3 regions of the Streptomyces sp. NPDC006743 genome follow, and region 1 is predicted to be linked to each of the others. Evidence: riboswitches for the same ligand, from Rfam matches in the RefSeq annotation. Region 1 holds a riboswitch; each other region holds the start of a gene.
What was found. A riboswitch is a leader RNA that binds a small molecule or an ion and turns the genes downstream of it on or off. The one in region 1 is predicted to bind thiamine pyrophosphate.
Positions count from the first base shown of each region.

Region 2: linked by a shared signal. The riboswitch ahead of thiC (phosphomethylpyrimidine synthase ThiC) and the one ahead of thiO (glycine oxidase ThiO) in region 1 are both predicted to bind thiamine pyrophosphate.
Region 3: linked by a shared signal. The riboswitch ahead of ABZ719_RS09825 (cytosine permease) and the one ahead of thiO (glycine oxidase ThiO) in region 1 are both predicted to bind thiamine pyrophosphate.

Region 1 covers NZ_JBEYJA010000002.1:226,414-231,875, reverse strand. Annotated here, with positions in the region: gene thiE (thiamine phosphate synthase) at 1-598, opposite strand, end outside; gene ABZ719_RS02525 (Rv2175c family DNA-binding protein) at 770-1,135, opposite strand; gene ABZ719_RS02520 (FAD-dependent oxidoreductase) at 1,214-2,443, opposite strand; gene ABZ719_RS02515 (hypothetical protein) at 2,619-2,960, opposite strand; TPP riboswitch at 3,013-3,124, shown strand; gene thiO (glycine oxidase ThiO) at 3,122-4,288, shown strand; gene thiS (sulfur carrier protein ThiS) at 4,285-4,497, shown strand; gene ABZ719_RS02500 (thiazole synthase) at 4,501-5,295, shown strand.
Region 2 covers NZ_JBEYJA010000039.1:45,999-51,460, forward strand. Annotated here, with positions in the region: gene ABZ719_RS26845 (hypothetical protein) at 1-16, shown strand, start outside; gene thiC (phosphomethylpyrimidine synthase ThiC) at 261-2,066, opposite strand; TPP riboswitch at 2,059-2,236, opposite strand; gene ABZ719_RS26855 (YibE/F family protein) at 2,308-3,813, shown strand; gene ABZ719_RS26860 (SsgA family sporulation/cell division regulator) at 3,896-4,333, opposite strand; gene ABZ719_RS26865 (helix-turn-helix domain-containing protein) at 4,433-5,167, opposite strand.
Region 3 covers NZ_JBEYJA010000008.1:128,483-133,944, forward strand. Annotated here, with positions in the region: gene ABZ719_RS09820 (hypothetical protein) at 98-220, opposite strand; gene ABZ719_RS09825 (cytosine permease) at 668-2,071, opposite strand; TPP riboswitch at 2,061-2,154, opposite strand; gene ABZ719_RS09830 (DUF2891 domain-containing protein) at 2,182-3,201, opposite strand; gene pcp (pyroglutamyl-peptidase I) at 3,201-3,851, opposite strand; gene ABZ719_RS09840 (DUF979 domain-containing protein) at 3,932-4,906, opposite strand; gene ABZ719_RS09845 (DUF969 domain-containing protein) at 4,903-5,462, opposite strand, start outside.

The DNA of each region.
Region 1 (5,462 bases):
TGATCGCCCGCACCACGACGACGCGCCGGGCGCCCGCCTCCAGCACCTGGTCGAGGTTGCCGAGGTCGATGCCGCCGATGGCGAACCAGGGGCGGTCGGTACCGAGGGAGGCGGTGGAACGGACCAGGTCGAGGCCGGGCGCGTGGCGGCCGGGCTTGGTCGGGGTGGGCCAGCAGGGGCCCGTGCAGAAGTAGTCCACGCCGTCCTGTGCGGCGGCCGCGGCGGCCTCGGACCCGGCGTGCGTGGAGCGGCCGATCAGGACGTCGTCGCCGAGGATGGCGCGCGCCGCGGGGACCGGCAGGTCGCCCTGGCCGAGGTGCAGCACGTCGGCGCGGGCGGCGTGCGCGACGTCCGCGCGGTCGTTGACCGCGAGCAGCCGGCCGTGGCGGGCGCAGGCGTCGGCGAACACCGCGAGGTGTTCCAGTTCCTCCCCGGCCTCCATGCCCTTGTCGCGCAGCTGCACGATGTCGACGCCGCCCGCGAGCACGGCGTCGAGGAACTCGGGAAGGTCGCCGCGGTCCCTGCGGGCGTCCGTGCACAGGTACAGGCGCGCGTCGGCCAGGCGGGCGCGGGCGGCGGCTGCGGCGGTGTCGGACATGCGTGGTCCCCCCGTGGTGGGTTGCGGTGGTGTCGATGGCGTACGGGCCGCGGCTCCGTGGCCCGGGCGGGGGCCCGGGGCACGGCGGCGGTACCCGTACGCCGGACGAACGGTTCGGTCCGGGCGGCGGGCGGCCCTGCCGGCGGGCCGCCCTGTCGGTGGCGCCCGGCGTCAGACGGCGAGCGCCTGGGCGCGGCGCTTCACCTCCGTGCCGCGATTCTCGCTCAGGGCCTGCGCGGGGGTGCCGGGCAGGGTCGGGTCGGGGGTGAAGAGCCACTCGATCATCTCTTCGACCGTGAAGCCGTCGTCCCGCAGGAGCGTCAGGGTCCCGGACAGGCCCTTGACGACCTTGTCCCCGTCGATGAAGGCGGCGGGGACGTGCAGCGCGCGGTTCTCACCGCGGCGTACGGCGATGAGCTGGCCCTCCTTGACCAGCTGCCGCACACGCGTCACGTCGACGCCGAGCATCTCGGCGATGTCGGGCAGGGTCAGCCAGGCGGGGACGAGCGCATCGGTCTTCGCGTCAATCTCGGTCACGGGACCAAGCGTGCCATCTGCCACCGACACTCGGAAGCCGACCCCGTCCACCTGGGCGGAGACCGTCCGGCGAGCGGGCTACGCGGTGGCCGTCTTCAGCGGCCTCGACGGGTCCGCCAGCAGCCCCGCGTCCATCACCGCACCGGCCTCGATCAGCCGTCGGCCCTGGGCGAGATCCCGCGGGCGGCCGACCGCCAACAGGGCGACCAGCCGGGTGTCGCGCAGCCAGCACACCGTCCAGGCCGGGCCGGAGGGCTCGCCGCGCCAGACGGTGGCGTCGGCCGCGGTGTGGTGGCCGGCGTACTGCACGAAGCGGCCGAACTGCTCGGACCAGAAGTACGGCACCGGGTCGTAGACGGCCGGGGTCAGGCCGATCACGTTGGCGGCGACCGTGCGCGGGCCCTGGAGCGCGTTGTCCCAGTGGTGGACCAGCAGGCGTTCGCCGTACCGGCCCGACGGGAAGGAGGCGCAGTCGCCGACCGCGTACACGTCCTGCACGCTGGTGCGCAGGTGGTCGTCGGCGAGCACCTCTCCGCGCTCGCCCAGCTCGACGCCGGAGCCCGCCAGCCAGGCGGTCGCGGGGCGGGCGCCGATGCCGACGACGACGGCGCCCGCGGGCAGCCGTGAGCCGTCGTCGAGCACGACCGCGCCGGGCTCGACGCGTGCCACGCGCGCGCGGGTGCGCAGCACGGTGCCGCTGTCGGCGTACCAGGCGGTCATCGGGGCGGCCACCTCGGCGGGCAGCACACCGGCCAGCGGCCGGTCGGCGGCCTCCACGACCGTCACCGCGCAGCCCGCCTCGCGCGCGGCCGTGGCGAACTCGGCGCCGATCCAGCCGGCGCCGACCACGACGACGTCGTGCTGCTCGGCGAGGACCGGCCGCAGCCGTCCGGCGTCGTCCAGGGTGCGCAGCAGGTGCACGCCGGGGACGTCCTCCGCGCCGGGCAGCCGCACCGGCTCGGCGCCGGTGGCGAGGACGAGGACGTCGTAGGGGACGGGTCCTTCGGAGGTGTCGAGCACATGTGCTTCGGAGCGGACGGCCAGGGCCTCGCAGCCGAGCCGCAGCTCCAGGCCGAGCGCCTCGAAGTCGACGTCGAAGGCGGACCCCTCGGCCTTGCCGAGCAGGACGGCCTTGGACAGCGGTGGCCGGTCGTAGGGCTGGTGGGGTTCGGCGCCGATCAGTGTGATCGTGCCGGTGAAGCCCTGCTCGCGCAGCGCGACCGCGGTCTGCACACCGGCCATGCCCGCGCCGGCGACGACCACCCGCCGCGGCTGGGCGGTGCCCTGTTCCTGCGTCTGCTCGCTCACCTGATCACCATAGTCAGCTGACGTTCAGTCAGTCAGGGGGCGTGCGGAGTGACGTGCTCCACAACGCCCGCCGCGTCCCTGTCCCGCCGGCCGAGGCCGTGCCACGCCCGCCGGTTCCCTGTCCCGCCGGCCGAGGTCACGCCGCCCCCGCCGGGCCGCGCCGCGCCCGCCGCCGTCAGTCGCCCACCTGTTCCACCACGCTCGTGCCGCTCCCCGCCTGCGACTCCCACTCCCAGCTCTCCTCCAACCGCACCCGCCCGTCGGGCAGTTCCACCACCGTGGAGACGCAGTGCCCCGAGGAGGTCGTGCCGTCGTGCTTGAGCTGGACGTACCGGAAGTCGAGCCGGTCGCCCTCCCTGGTGCCCACCAGGTGACCGCGGACGACGTCGCCGCCCGCGTACTCGGCCCAGATCTCCCCGCCCCGTTCGTGGTACGTGAAGCGGGTCCGGGTGCCCACCTGACCGGGGGCCTGATCGGCGACGGGGGCGAGGACGAGACCGTCCAGCGAGGGCGGCATACGGGAGGCTCCCTTACAAAAGCGCTGCTCCAAGGACTAGGGTGGCCACCGTACAAGCACTCGCGGGAGCCCGGACGCACCGGGCTGAGAGGGAGGCTGGCGGCCTCCGACCGTACGAACCTGATCCGGGTCATGCCGGCGAAGGGAGGGGCTGGACGCCCATGTCGTTGCCACGTACGTCCGACGTCCTCGTCATCGGGGGCGGGATCATCGGGCTCGTGACCGCCTGGCGCGCCGCCCGGCGCGGACTGTCCGCGGCCGTGGTGGACCCCGAGCCGGGCGGCGGTGCCGCGCAGGTGGCGGCCGGGATGCTGGCCGCCGTCACGGAACTGCACTACGGCGAGGAGACCCTGCTCGGCCTGAACCTGGCCTCGGCCCGCCGCTACCCGGATTTCGCGGCCGAGCTGACCGAGGTGACCGGCCACGACCTCGGCTACCGCAGGTGCGGCACGCTGGCCGTCGCGCTGGACGCCGACGACCGCGCCCACCTGCGGGAACTGCACGCCCTGCAACACCGCTCGGGGCTGGAGTCGGAGTGGCTGTCGGGGCGCGAGTGCCGGCGCCTGGAGCCGATGCTCGCGCCGGGCGTGCGCGGCGGGCTCCGGGTGGACGGCGACCACCAGATCGACCCGCGGCGGCTGGCCGCCGCCCTGGTCGTGGCCTGCGAGCGCACGGGCGTGGTCTTCCACCGCGCCTGGGCCGAGCGGCTCACCGTCGAACGGGAGCGGGCCACGGGCTGCGTGCTGCGCGAGGGCACCGCGCTCGGCGCCGGGCAGGTGGTACTGGCCGCCGGCAGCCTCAGCGGACGCCTCGCCGGGGTCCCGGACGACCTGCTGCCGCCGGTGCGGCCGGTGAAGGGGCAGGTGCTCCGGCTGACCGTGCCCCAGCGGTACGCGCCGTTCCTGAGCCGCACGGTGCGGGCCGTGGTGCGCGGCGGCCACCTCTACCTGGTGCCGCGGCTCAGCGGCGAGCTGGTCGTCGGGGCCACCAGCGAGGAGCTGGGCTGGGACACCACGGTGACGGCGGGCGGCGTCTACGAGCTGCTGCGCGACGCGCACGAGCTGGTGCCCGGCATCACCGAGCTGCCGCTGACCGAGACCCGCGCCGGGCTGCGCCCCGGCTCCCCCGACAACGCGCCGCTGCTCGGCCCGACCGGCCTGGACGGGCTGCTGGTGGCCACCGGGCACTACCGCAACGGGGTGCTGCTCACCCCGGTCACCGGTGACGTCATGGCGCACGTCCTGGCCACCGGCGAGCTGCCGGACGAGGCCCGCCCCTTCAGCCCTCGGCGTTTCCACGCCGCCACCCTCACGGAGCAGTCCGCATGAGCACCCCCGTCCGCATCTCCGTCAACGGCGTGCCGCGCGAGTTCTCGCCCGGCACGGCCCTCGACGCCGTCGTACGGACCCTGACCGCGGCGCCCTCCGGGGTGGCCGCCGCCCTCAACGAGACCGTCGTGCCGCGCGACCGGTGGCCCTCCACCGCCCTGGCCGAGGGCGACCGCGTCGAGATCCTCACCGCCGTCCAAGGAGGCTGACCCATGGCCGACGACCCCTTCGTCCTCGGTGGTACGTCCTTCACGTCCCGGCTGATCATGGGCACCGGCGGTGCGCCCAGCCTGGACGTCCTCGAACGCTCCCTGGTGGCCTCCGGCACGGAGCTGACCACGGTCGCGATGCGCCGGGTGGACCCCTCCGTGCACGGCTCCGTGCTGTCCGTGCTGGAGAGGCTCGGCATCCGGGTGCTGCCCAACACCGCGGGCTGCTTCACGGCGGGCGAGGCGGTGCTCACGGCCCGTCTCGCCCGGGAGGCGCTCGGCACCGACCTGGTCAAACTGGAGGTCATCGCCGACGAGCGCACCCTGCTGCCGGACCCGATCGAGCTGCTGGACGCGGCGGAGACCCTGGTCGACGACGGCTTCACGGTGCTGCCGTACACGAACGACGACCCGGTGCTCGCCCGGAAGCTGGAGGACGTCGGCTGCGCCGCGGTCATGCCGCTGGGCTCGCCCATCGGCTCCGGGCTCGGCATCCGCAACCCGCACAACTTCCAGCTGATCGTGGAGCACGCGCGCGTGCCGGTGATCCTGGACGCGGGCGCCGGCACGGCCTCGGACGTGGCGCTGGCCATGGAGCTGGGGTGCGCGGGCGTGATGCTCGCCTCGGCGGTGACGCGGGCGCAGGAGCCGGCGGTCATGGCCGAGGCGATGCGGCACGCGGTGACGGCCGGCCGCCTGGCCCGGCTGGCGGGCCGCATCCCGCGGCGCCACTTCGCCGAGGCCTCGTCCCCGGTGGAGGGCCTGGCCGACCTGGACCCGGAACGCCCGGCCTTCTGAGCCGGCCGGCCGGGCACCCCCGGTCTTCCGCGGTCCCTCGCACAGGGAGGGGCCCCGGTCGCCGCCCGAGGGCGCGCCTCGCCCGCGCGCCCGGCGCACGCTCCCGGCTCGCCGCCCGCGCGCGTGGGAAGCGTCACAGGTCGGTCGCAGTCGAGGCGCGGAGCGCC
Region 2 (5,462 bases), on a different contig from region 1:
ACACCGACCGGAGTGACCACCCCGGCCGGTACGGGCCCACGGGCTCCCCACCGGACGCACACGGCGGCACGTCCGGCACGGGTTGCCCTCCCGCGCCGCGAGCGGTCAGCGGCTCCGCACACCCGCGACGCGAGCGGCAAGGCCCCACACATCCGAGCCACGACCCGCCGGCCTCCCCACGCACCACCCGGAGACCGGGCCGCCGGGCGGGAGGCAGATGCCCGGAAACCCGCCCGACCCCCGCCCGGCAGCCGACACTTCTACTCCGCGAGCGGCAGGTACACCCGGTTGCCCGCCGCGGCGAACTCCTTGGACTTCTGGGCCATGCCCTCCTCGATCTCGGTCCGGCTGGTGCCGTGCTCCCGGCGGATGTCCTGCGAGATCTTCATCGAGCAGAACTTCGGGCCGCACATCGAGCAGAAGTGGGCCGTCTTCGCGGGCTCCGCCGGCAGGGTCTCGTCGTGGAACTCCCGTGCCGTGTCCGGGTCGAGGGCCAGGTTGAACTGGTCCTCCCACCGGAACTCGAAACGGGCGTCGGAGAGGGCGTCGTCCCACTCCTGGGCACCCGGGTGTCCCTTGGCGAGGTCGGCCGCGTGCGCGGCGATCTTGTAGGTGATGACGCCGGTCTTGACGTCGTCCCGGTTCGGCAGGCCCAGGTGCTCCTTGGGCGTGACGTAGCAGAGCATCGCCGTGCCCCACCAGGCGATCATGGCGGCGCCGATCCCGGAGGTGATGTGGTCGTACGCCGGAGCGACGTCCGTCGTCAGCGGTCCGAGCGTATAGAACGGAGCTTCATCGCAGATCTCCTGCTGAAGGTCGATGTTCTCCTTGATCTTGTGCATCGGGACGTGCCCCGGGCCCTCGATCATGGTCTGTACGTTGAAACGCTTGGCGATCGTGTTGAGTTCCCCGAGCGTCCGCAACTCCGCGAACTGCGCCTCGTCGTTGGCGTCCGCGATCGAGCCCGGCCTGAGTCCGTCGCCGAGGGAGTACGTGACGTCGTAGGCGGCCAGGATCTCGCAGAGTTCCTCGAAGTGCTCGTAGAGGAACGACTCCTTGTGGTGCGCGAGGCACCAGGCCGCCATGATCGAACCACCGCGGGAGACGATGCCGGTCTTGCGGTTCGCGGTCAGCGGCACGTACGCCAGGCGTACGCCGGCGTGGACCGTCATGTAGTCCACGCCCTGCTCTGCCTGCTCCACGACGGTGTCCTTGTAGATCTCCCAGGTCAGCTCCTCGGCCCTGCCGTCGACCTTCTCCAGGGCCTGGTAGAGCGGCACCGTGCCGATGGGGACGGGGGAGTTGCGCAGCACCCATTCACGGGTGGTGTGGATGTTGCGGCCGGTGGAGAGGTCCATGACGGTGTCGGCACCCCAGCGGGTCGCCCACGTCATCTTCTCGACCTCCTCCTCGATCGAGGAGGTCACCGCGGAGTTGCCGATGTTCGCGTTGACCTTCACCAGGAAGCGCTTGCCGATGATCATCGGCTCGGTCTCCGGGTGGTTGACGTTGGCCGGGAGCACCGCGCGGCCCGCCGCGATCTCCTCACGGACGACCTCGGGAGAGACGTTCTCCCGGATCGCCACGTACTCCATCTCCGGTGTGATCTCCCCACGGCGCGCATAGGCGAGCTGCGTCACGGCCTGGCCGTCCCGGCCCCGCCGCGGCTGGCGCGGCCGGCCCGGGAACACCGCGTCGAGGTTGCGCAGCCCCCCGCGCGGCGAGGTGTGCTTGACCCCGTCGTCCTCGGGGCGGACCGGACGGCCCGCGTACTCCTCGGTGTCGCCGCGGGCGACGATCCAGTTCTCCCGCAGCGGAGCCAGACCGCGGCGGACATCGGTGTCGACGAGCGGATCGGTGTACGGGCCCGACGTGTCGTACAACGTGACCGACTGCCCGTTGGTGAGGTGCACCTGACGGACCGGCACCCGCAGGTCGGGGCGTGAGCCCTCGACATACGCCTTGTGCCAGCCGATGGACTTCCCGGTCTCCTCACGGGAAGCGGTCTGCTCCCCGTCGCTGGACAACTGCTCGGAGGCAGGCGTGCGTACGTCCTTGTTGGTCATGAGACCTACTCCCTACGCCGGCATTACCCGGTAACAGGTTCGGCGGTCGACGCAGCGGCTTCCGTCCGGCGGCGTTTCCCGCGGAACGTCGCTCGTTCCACGTGAAACATCGCGAAGACGGAGGTCAGCGCCCTCTCAGCCCGGTGCTCCGAGCTCCCGCGTGTGCAAAGGTGCCTCCACGCTAGCGTCATCCATGGCGCGGTGAACAGTGGGCCCCGGCCGTTCTTGCGATGATCTGGCGGTGACCACGACGCAGCAGTTCCCCCCTCCACCCCCCGAGCCGCGGCGCGGATCCGGCACCCGGCACGGGCGAGAACACGGGCAGGAACACGAGCGCGGACAGGGGCACGAGCACGGCCACGAGAACGGACAGGCCGAGGGAACCCTGCGCACGGACGACCACAGGACCGGCCGCCCGGACAGTCCGGGAGGCGACCACGCACACGGCCACGCCCACAGTCACAGCCATGGTCCTGCCGCCCCGGTCTCGCAGCACCTCCGCAAGGTCATCGCCGCGGTCCTGATCCCCTTCGCCGCCGCGGTGGCGGTCGGGCTCGCCGTGCTCTGGCCGGGCGGGAGCCCCGCCCACGAGCGCACCGGCGTGGGCTTCGACCGGCAGACGCAGCAGGCCACGGTCACCTCGGTGGTGTCGGTGAGCTGCAAGGCGGTGAACGCCTCCGGTGACACGCCGGCCGGTGACACCTCCACCGCCGAGGGCCCTTCGGCCCCGGCGCAGTCGGCCGGCACCTGCAAGAAGGCCACGATCCGCGTCGACACCGGCAAGGACAAGGGGCGCACCTTCACCGAGATCGTGCAGCCGGACCAGTCACGGCAGTTGCACCAGGGGGAGAAGGTCGTCGCCGCCTACGAGCCCGCCGCCCCGCGGGACCTGCAGTACTCGGTCACGGACGTGAGCCGGGGTTTCCCCATGGCGCTGCTGGCCGGAATCTTCGCACTCGCCGTCGTGGTCGTCGGGCGGATGCGGGGCGTCATGGCGCTGGTCGCACTGGCCATCAGCTTCCTGGTGCTGGACCTCTTCATCCTGCCCGCGATCCTGCAAGGGTCGAATCCGCTGCTGGTGGCGGTGGTCGGATCGAGCGCGATCATGCTGATCGCGCTCTACCTGTGCCACGGTCTGTCGGCCCGGACCTCGGTGGCCGTGCTCGGCACACTGATCTCCCTGGTGCTGATCGGCATCCTGGGTTCGCTGTTCATCGGCTGGGCCGCGCTCACCGGCAACACGGACGACAACACGGGCCTGATCCATGGCCTGTATCCGTCGATCGACATGAGCGGCCTGCTGCTGGCCGGCGTGATCATCGGCTCGCTCGGTGTCCTGGACGATGTGACGGTGACGCAGACGTCGGCGGTGTGGGAGCTGCACGAGGCCAACCCGGCGATGGGCTGGCGGGGGCTGTACCGTGCCGGTATCCGCATCGGGCGCGATCACATCGCGTCCGTGGTCAACACCCTGGTGCTGGCCTACGCGGGTGCGGCCCTGCCGCTGCTGCTGCTCTTCTCGATCGCGCGGAGCAGCGTGGGGACCGTGGCGACCAGCGAACTCGTCGCCGAGGAGATCGTCCGCACGCTCGTGGGATCGATCGGCCTGGTCGCGTCCGTACCGGTCACCACCGCCCTGGCGGCTCTGGTCGTCTCGGCCGACCGCCCGGGTGCGGCGCCTCCCAGGGCCGCGGCCGGTCTGCCCGCGCCGGCCCGCGGCGGCAGGGGCCGACGGCGCAAGCGGTGAACTGTTCCCGAGAGCGGTGAGCTGTCCTCGAAGCGTGCGGTGAAGCGTTACTCCACCGCACGCCGCCGGTTGAAGAAACGCTTCAGCCCGCGCTCTGTTCTTCCGCCAGGATGCGGTCCAGCGCCTCGTCGAGGTGCGTGTCGAAGTCCGCCAGAGCGCCTTCCTGTCCCAACGGCACCAGTTTGTCCGTGCGGTCGAGGAACGCCACGAGAGGCGCCGTGGAGGAGCGGAACAGCGCGCGGTCACCGCCGACCTGAAGGCGGATCAGCACCTCGGCGAGCGAGTCGGAGTCGGCGGGCGAGACCCGCACATCACCGTCCCCGCACGGCCGGCCCACGCCGTCGACCAGCAGTTCGCGTCCGAACGCCCAGGTGACCGGGGCGTCTCCGGGCAGATGGAAGGTCAGCCGTACGGCATAGGGATCACAGGCCTCGTACCGCAGTTCCACCGGAATGCGGAAAGAGAGCTCCTCGGACACGAGAAAGCTCATCATGACCTCTGCCTGTACGGACTCGCGCATCACTACCCCGTCATCTGCCGTCGACTGGCCGGGAATGATCCCCATCAACACTGGTGGCATCTTGCTGAACGTATATGGCAGATCACAAGGAGTGAGTTTTCAGATACTGATAGCGAGCGCCAGGGAGCCGACACGCCGTCCCACCTCGCTCTGCAGCTGCCGAGCCGCGGGCAGCAGCCGGTCGGCCTGGTGCGCGGGGAGCGAGAGGGCCATCGTCGCGGCCACGGCGCCCACGGTGATCGGGATGGCCGCGCAGACCGTCCCCAGCGCGTACTCCTGCCGCTCCGTGACGGGCTGCATCCGCCCCGTCCGCTCCAGGCGTCGCAGCAGGGTGTGGTCGTCACGGACCGTGTACGGGGTGAGGGACTGGACCGGATAGCGCGACAGGTGGTCGCGGCGCGCGCTCTCGTCCAGCTGCGCCAGCAGGCACTGGCCGATGGCGTGGGCGTGGCCGGTCTCCCGGAAGTCGGCCCACTCCTGGACCGCCGGAGTGCCCGGGGTGTCGGAGACGCACACGACCTCGATCTCACCGTCCCGGTACATCGCGTAGTAGACCGGAACACCGATCAGATCACGCCATTGTGCGAGCGAGTCGACGACCGTGCTGCGACGTTTCTGCGCCGCTCCGCGGCTGCTCAGACGTTCGGCCGCCTCACCGAGGAAGAACAGTCCTCTGTCCCGGTACAGATAGCCCTCGTGCACCAGCGTCCGCAGCAGGTGGTAGGCGGTGGGGAGGGCGAGGCCGGTCTCGCGTGCGAGTTGCTTGGCGGGGGCGCCGTGCTCGTGTCCCGCGACGGTCTCCAGCAGACGCATCGCGCGCTGCACGGATCCGATGAGGGTCTGGGCCGCCGGTGCGGGCGGTTGCTCCGGGACGCCGACGCGCGGGCGCTGGAGCGCGGGTGCGGAACGCGGCTGCGCCGGGAGCCCCGTGGAACCGGACGGCACCCGGGGAGCCGGAGGCGCGTGCGGTTCGGCGGGTGCGGTGTCAACCGTGGCCAAGGGTCACTCCCGTAGCGCGAGGGGGCAGCCCGTGCGGGGAGACACGGGTGGGGGAACGCTGCCCGCGGGGGCCGGCCCCCGCGTCGATTCCCGGACCCTATCGGCCTGTCACCGCTCCAGGACGGCCTGT
Region 3 (5,462 bases), on a different contig from region 1:
GACGGAACAGCGCTCCGGACGACTCACGGAGCGCTGTTCCGCCGTCCCGTCGTTCCCCTGCCCGGGCTTCGGCCGCTCCCGGACGGCCCGGCCGGTGTCAGGGCTCCGGCTGCTCCTCGTCGGGGTCGGTCGACCAGCGGGACAGGAGTTCCTCGAAGGCGTCCATCCCCAGCAGGAGGAGCATCATCGCGATCGGAGTGCACAGCGCTACCAGAACCATGGAGCCTCCCGAGGGGAGCACCGGCGGACTCTTCACCCGGCCCCGCGAGCCGCACGCGGCGAGGCACTTCTCAGTGTGGGGCCGAATGGGCTAAAGCGCACTTCGTTGCCGGTGTGACTGCTGAGGCCGTGACCGGTGCGGCAGCCGCGCCCTTGCCGCGCCCCGGGTGTCGGGGCCATGGTGCCCGCCCTCCCGCGCCTTCGAGTGGCGCGGCGCTCCCGGGGGTGGTAGCGCCGTTCCCGCCTCCGGCGCGCCGCCCCGAGCGCGTCGCGCGTGCCTGAGAGCTGCGCACAGAAGGGGCGCCCGGCTCGACGCCCGGCACGCACGCTCGCGGCGTTGCCGGAAGGCCCTGAAGCTCCGCCACAAGGACCTTCCGGCGCCTGGCGCTCGCACGCACCGGACGCCGCGAGCCGATCGGACTCCCCTTTTGCCCTTTGTTCGCGGCTCTCAGCGCAGACGCCGTGCGCGCAGCGGCGCGTAGACGAGCAGGGCCGCCACGAATCCCACCGGGTAGGCGAGATCGGCGCCGTGCAGGGACCGGGCGGCCGGGCCGGTGTACAGGCCCGTGTTCATGAACGGCACGGACACGGCGAAGGCGACGGCGAACGCGGTGAGCGCCGGCCACCAGGACTGCGGGCGGGCCGTCTCGTGCGACAGCTCGACCGGGCGGCCGCCGCGGGCCCGGGCCCGGGCCGCCCAGTCCACGATGACGATCGCGACGAACGCGGGGATCCAGTACCCGACGAACAGCAGGACGTTCTGGAAGCGGGCGGTGGTGTCGGCCGCGTGCATCCACAGCACCAGCGGGAAGCCGAGCAGGGCGGCGAGGGCGGCGGCGAGCGGCCGGGGCAGGCGTACGCCCATGGTCTGCAGGGCCAGCGACCCGCTGTAGTCGTTCATGGCGTTGCTGCACAGGGCCGCGAGCGCGATCGAGAGGAGTCCGAAGGCGCCGAGCGGGCCCCCGCCGAGCAGGGTGTCGACGCCGTGGGCGGTCTGGTCGGTGAACTCGGCGGCGCCCCACAGGCCGAGCGCCTGCACCGCCACGAAGGACAGGCCGATGCCGAGCAGGGTGCACCAGAACATGCCCGGCCGGGACGCCGAGCGGGGCAGGTAACGGCTGAAGTCACTGGCGTACGGAGCCCAGGACAGGGCCAGACTCAGTGCGACCGTGCAGGTCAGGACGAACGCGCCGGCCCTGTCGGCGCCGTGCGCGGTGCCGGCCGTGGCCGCCGGGTGGGCGTGGCTCAGGAGCTTGACCGCGAGGACGGTGAAGGCGGCGGCGAGTGCGAACGTCATCACGGTCTGCAGCCGGTGGATCGCCTCGTAGCCGAGCACGCCCAGGGCGCCCTGGCCGGCCATCATCACCAGGACTCCGGCCCAGAACGGCCAGCCGCACAACTGGGCCAGCGCCTCCCCGCCGAACAGGCCGATCAGCGCGTCCCAGGCGATGGACGACAGCCACTGCAGCGCGGCCGGCACGGTGACGGCCCCGCCGAAGGCCAGGCGGGCCAGCGGCATCTGCGCCGCGCCGGTGCGGCTTCCCCAGGTGCCCAGGTAGGCGGTGGGCACCGCGCCGAGCAGGGTGCCGAGCACCACGGCGGCGAGGGCGGTGCCGGCGTCCAGTCCGAGCGCGATGCCGACGGTGCCGGTGAACACGCCGGTCATGGTCAGGTTGGGGGCGAACCAGACGGTGAACAGCCGCCCCGGGCCGCCGTAGCGGCTGTCCTCGGGCACCGGCGTGATGCCGCGTGCCTCCATCCGCAGATCACCGGGGGCCGTCGGCATCCGTCCGTCGAAGACGTGCCGCGGGCCGGCGACGGCCGGCTCGGTGCGGGCATGCGGCCATGACATGTGACATCCCTCCGCCAGTCCTAACTGGTTCAGGTTCGACGGGTGTGATCTCAGCCCCCGCGGGGGCACCCCGTGTCCAGGTACGGCCGCCAGGATAGCCCGGCCCGCCGTCAGGCCTCGCCCGGGTCCGGCACGTCGAGCGCCAGCACGGCGAAGGTGGCCAGCCAGTGGTCGGTGGTGAAGTCGCCGCGTTCCACGGCGGGCAGGCCCGCGGCGAGGTGCGCCTCGGCCGCCTCGGCCAGACGGCCGCGGACCGGGCCGGCCGGCAGCGCCCCGGCGATCGACCGCAGCGCGGCGGCCCTGCTCAGGGCGAGGCCCAGCAGGTGACCGATCTGCGGATCGGCGTGGTCGGAGACGACGGGCACGTCCAGGAGCGGGCAGGGGGCGCCGGAGCGCAGCGCGGGCAGGAAGCGGTCGAGCCACCGCGCGAACCGCTCCGCGTCGAGCACCCGGCGCATCGCGTCGGCCTCGCTCAGCGCGGGCGACAGGAAGTCCTGGCCCGAGGGCTCCCAGTGCGCGGGGGCGTCGTGGTCGTCGGCGAACCAGGCCAGCAGGCGTTCGCGCACGGCCTCGGTGGTCGTGGCGGACAGTTCCCCGGCGTCCAGGAGGAGACCGAGCGCGAAGGCGCTGTTGGGGTGGTTGCCGTGGCGCACCGGATAGGTGGCCTTCGGCAGCCAGTCGGCCAGCAGCCGGTCGACGGCGGCGACGGCCGGTGCCAGCGCCTCGCTCCAGCGTGCGCCGGCGGCGCCCCCGTACGCCCGGCACTCGGCGGCGAGCGCGACCAGCCACGCCCAGCCGTAGGGCCGCTCGAAGGAGGGCCGCTCCAGGAGGTAGGCGGCTTCGACGGCGAGGGCGTCCGGGGTGAGGTGCCGGTCGAGCACCTCGGTGAACGGCGCCGTCCCGGCGAGCGCGGGTGTCGCCCCGTGGCGGCGCAGCATGCGCACGAGCAGCCAGTGCATGTGGACCGAGGAGTGCCAGTCGTAGGCACCGTAGAAGGCCGGGTGCAGGGTGCTCGGCCGCACGTCCTGTCCGGCCGAGGTGACCAGGTGGGCGGGGAAGTTGGGGTATTCGCGGGTGATGTTGGCGAGGGCGAGCCGGGCGAAGGGCACCGCGTAGGAGGCGAGCGGCATCAGTGGGTGGCCCCCTCGGTGGTCTTCAGGTCCTGGCCCGCGGGGGTGGTGGCGGCGGCGACCAGCAGGGCGCGCAGTCCGCGGGCGACGGTGGCGGGCTCCAGGGCCGGGGCGGTGCCGTCGGTGACCTGCTCGGGCGCCCAGGGCACGTGCACGAAACCCCCGCGGACGTGCGGGAACTCGGTGGCGATCAGGTGGCCGAGGCCGTAGGCGACGTGGTTGCAGACGAAGGTCCCGGCGGTGTGGGACACGGCGGCCGGGACCCCGGCCGCGCGCACGGCGGCGACGCAGGCCTTGACGGGCAGCGAGGAGAAGTAGGCGGCGGGGCCGCCGGGCACGACCGGTTCGTCCACCGGCTGCGCGCCGTCGTTGTCGGGGATGCGGGCGTCGTCGAGGTTGATGCCGACACGTTCGACGGTGACACCGGGACGGCCGCCCGCCTGGCCCAGGCACAGGACCAGGTCGGGGGCGCAGGAGCGGACGGCGTCCCGCAGCGCGCCGAGGGAGGTGGCGAAGACGCAGGGGAGTTCGGCGGCGGTGACCGTGAGCCCGGCGGGCGGCTCGGCGGCCAGGAGGGAGGCCGCCTGCCAGGAGGGGTTCACTGTCTCGCCGCCGAAGGGGGCGAAGCCGGTGACGAGCACACGGGTCATGGGACTTCCTTCACGGGGGGGGACGACGGGGGACGGGCCGGGCAGGCGCGGGGGTCGGCGCGCGGTGCCGGCCGGGCGGCTCAGAAGGCGAAGACCGCCATGATCACGGTGCAGCAGACCAGGAGCGGCAGTGCCGTCGGGATCTGCGCCTTGATCGGCCCGTACTGGTCCTTCAGTTCGAGCAGGGTGGCCGGGACGATGTTGAAGTTGGCGGCCATCGGCGTGCACAGCGTGCCGGCGAAACCCGCCAGCATGCCGATGGCGAGGACGGCGGCCTCGTTGCCGTGCATCTGCTCGATCAGGACGGGCCAGCCGATCGCCGCGGTCATCACGGGGAAGGCGGCGAACGCGTTGCCCATGATCACCGTGAACAGGAACATGCCGACGCAGTACGCGATCACCGCGAGGTACTTCGAGTTGTCCGGCAGCACGTCGTCGACGATCTTGCCGACCTGGGTGCCGACCCCGGCCAGCGCGAAGATCGACCCGAGGACGGCGAGGAGCTGGGGCAGCAGCAGCGCGGAGCCCATCGCTTCCAGCATGGAGCGGCCGGAGTGCAGCGGCACGGAGAGCTTCTTCTCACCCGTGACGAGCATGCCGACGACGAGGGCGACGACGCATCCGACGCCGAGGCCGATCAGCGTGGCCTTGCCCGTCTCGAACAGCCCGGAGTCGTCGAGCACGGAGGCGCACACGATCGCGACCAGCGGGATCGTCAGGGCCGGGATGAAGATCCGGCTGCCCAGCCGGGCGGCGGAGGCCTCGCGCTGCTCGGCGGTGGTGGTCACCGGGACGCCCTTGCCGAGGAAGTTGAACCCGGCGAGCACGATCAGCACGAGGACCGCCACGCCGAGCGGTTCGGCGGGCAGGGTCCAGCCGCCGTTGTGCGCCTCACCGTTGGCGACGCCGGTGCCGTAGGGGAAGGTGAGGCCGAGCAGCCCCCAGAACGCCGCGGACGTCCACCGCTTCGGATTGCTGCGGTCGGCCGCCATCTGCACGGCCATGACGACGAAGACGAGGCCCACCAGCCAGTAGAGCCATTCGACCTTGATCACTTGGCGGTTCCCTTCGGCAGCGGCAGGTCGTGCTCCGCGGCGGCGAGCGCCATCTCGCGCTCCAGTTGCCGGTCCAGGAGCAGCAGACGGGCGCCGTGGATGAGGAAGGCGCAGACGGCGAGCGGGATCGCCCACAGCGCCAGCTGGGTCGGTTCGAGTTCCTGGTGGTACGTCGAGTTCACGAAACCGGTGATGAGGAGGATCGAGCCGATCGCGATGAAGCAGTCCTCGCCGAAGAAGACACCGACGGTGTCCGCCGAGGCCGCGTAGGAGCGCACCTTCTCGCGCAGGCGCTCGGGCAGTGCCGCGCCCGTGGTCCGTTCGGCCGCCGCCTCGGCCATGGGCGCGACGAGCGGCCGCACGGTCTGCGCCGGGCCGCCGATGCTGTTGAGGCCGAAGGCCGCCGTGACCTGCCGGACCAGCAGGTAGACGGTGAGGAAGCGGCCTGCGCTGAGGCTGCCGAGACGGCCTATGAGGTTGCGGGCCTGCTCCCGCAGGCCGTAGCGCTCCAGGAGGCCGATCACGGGGAGCACGATGGCGAAGACGGTGACCGAGC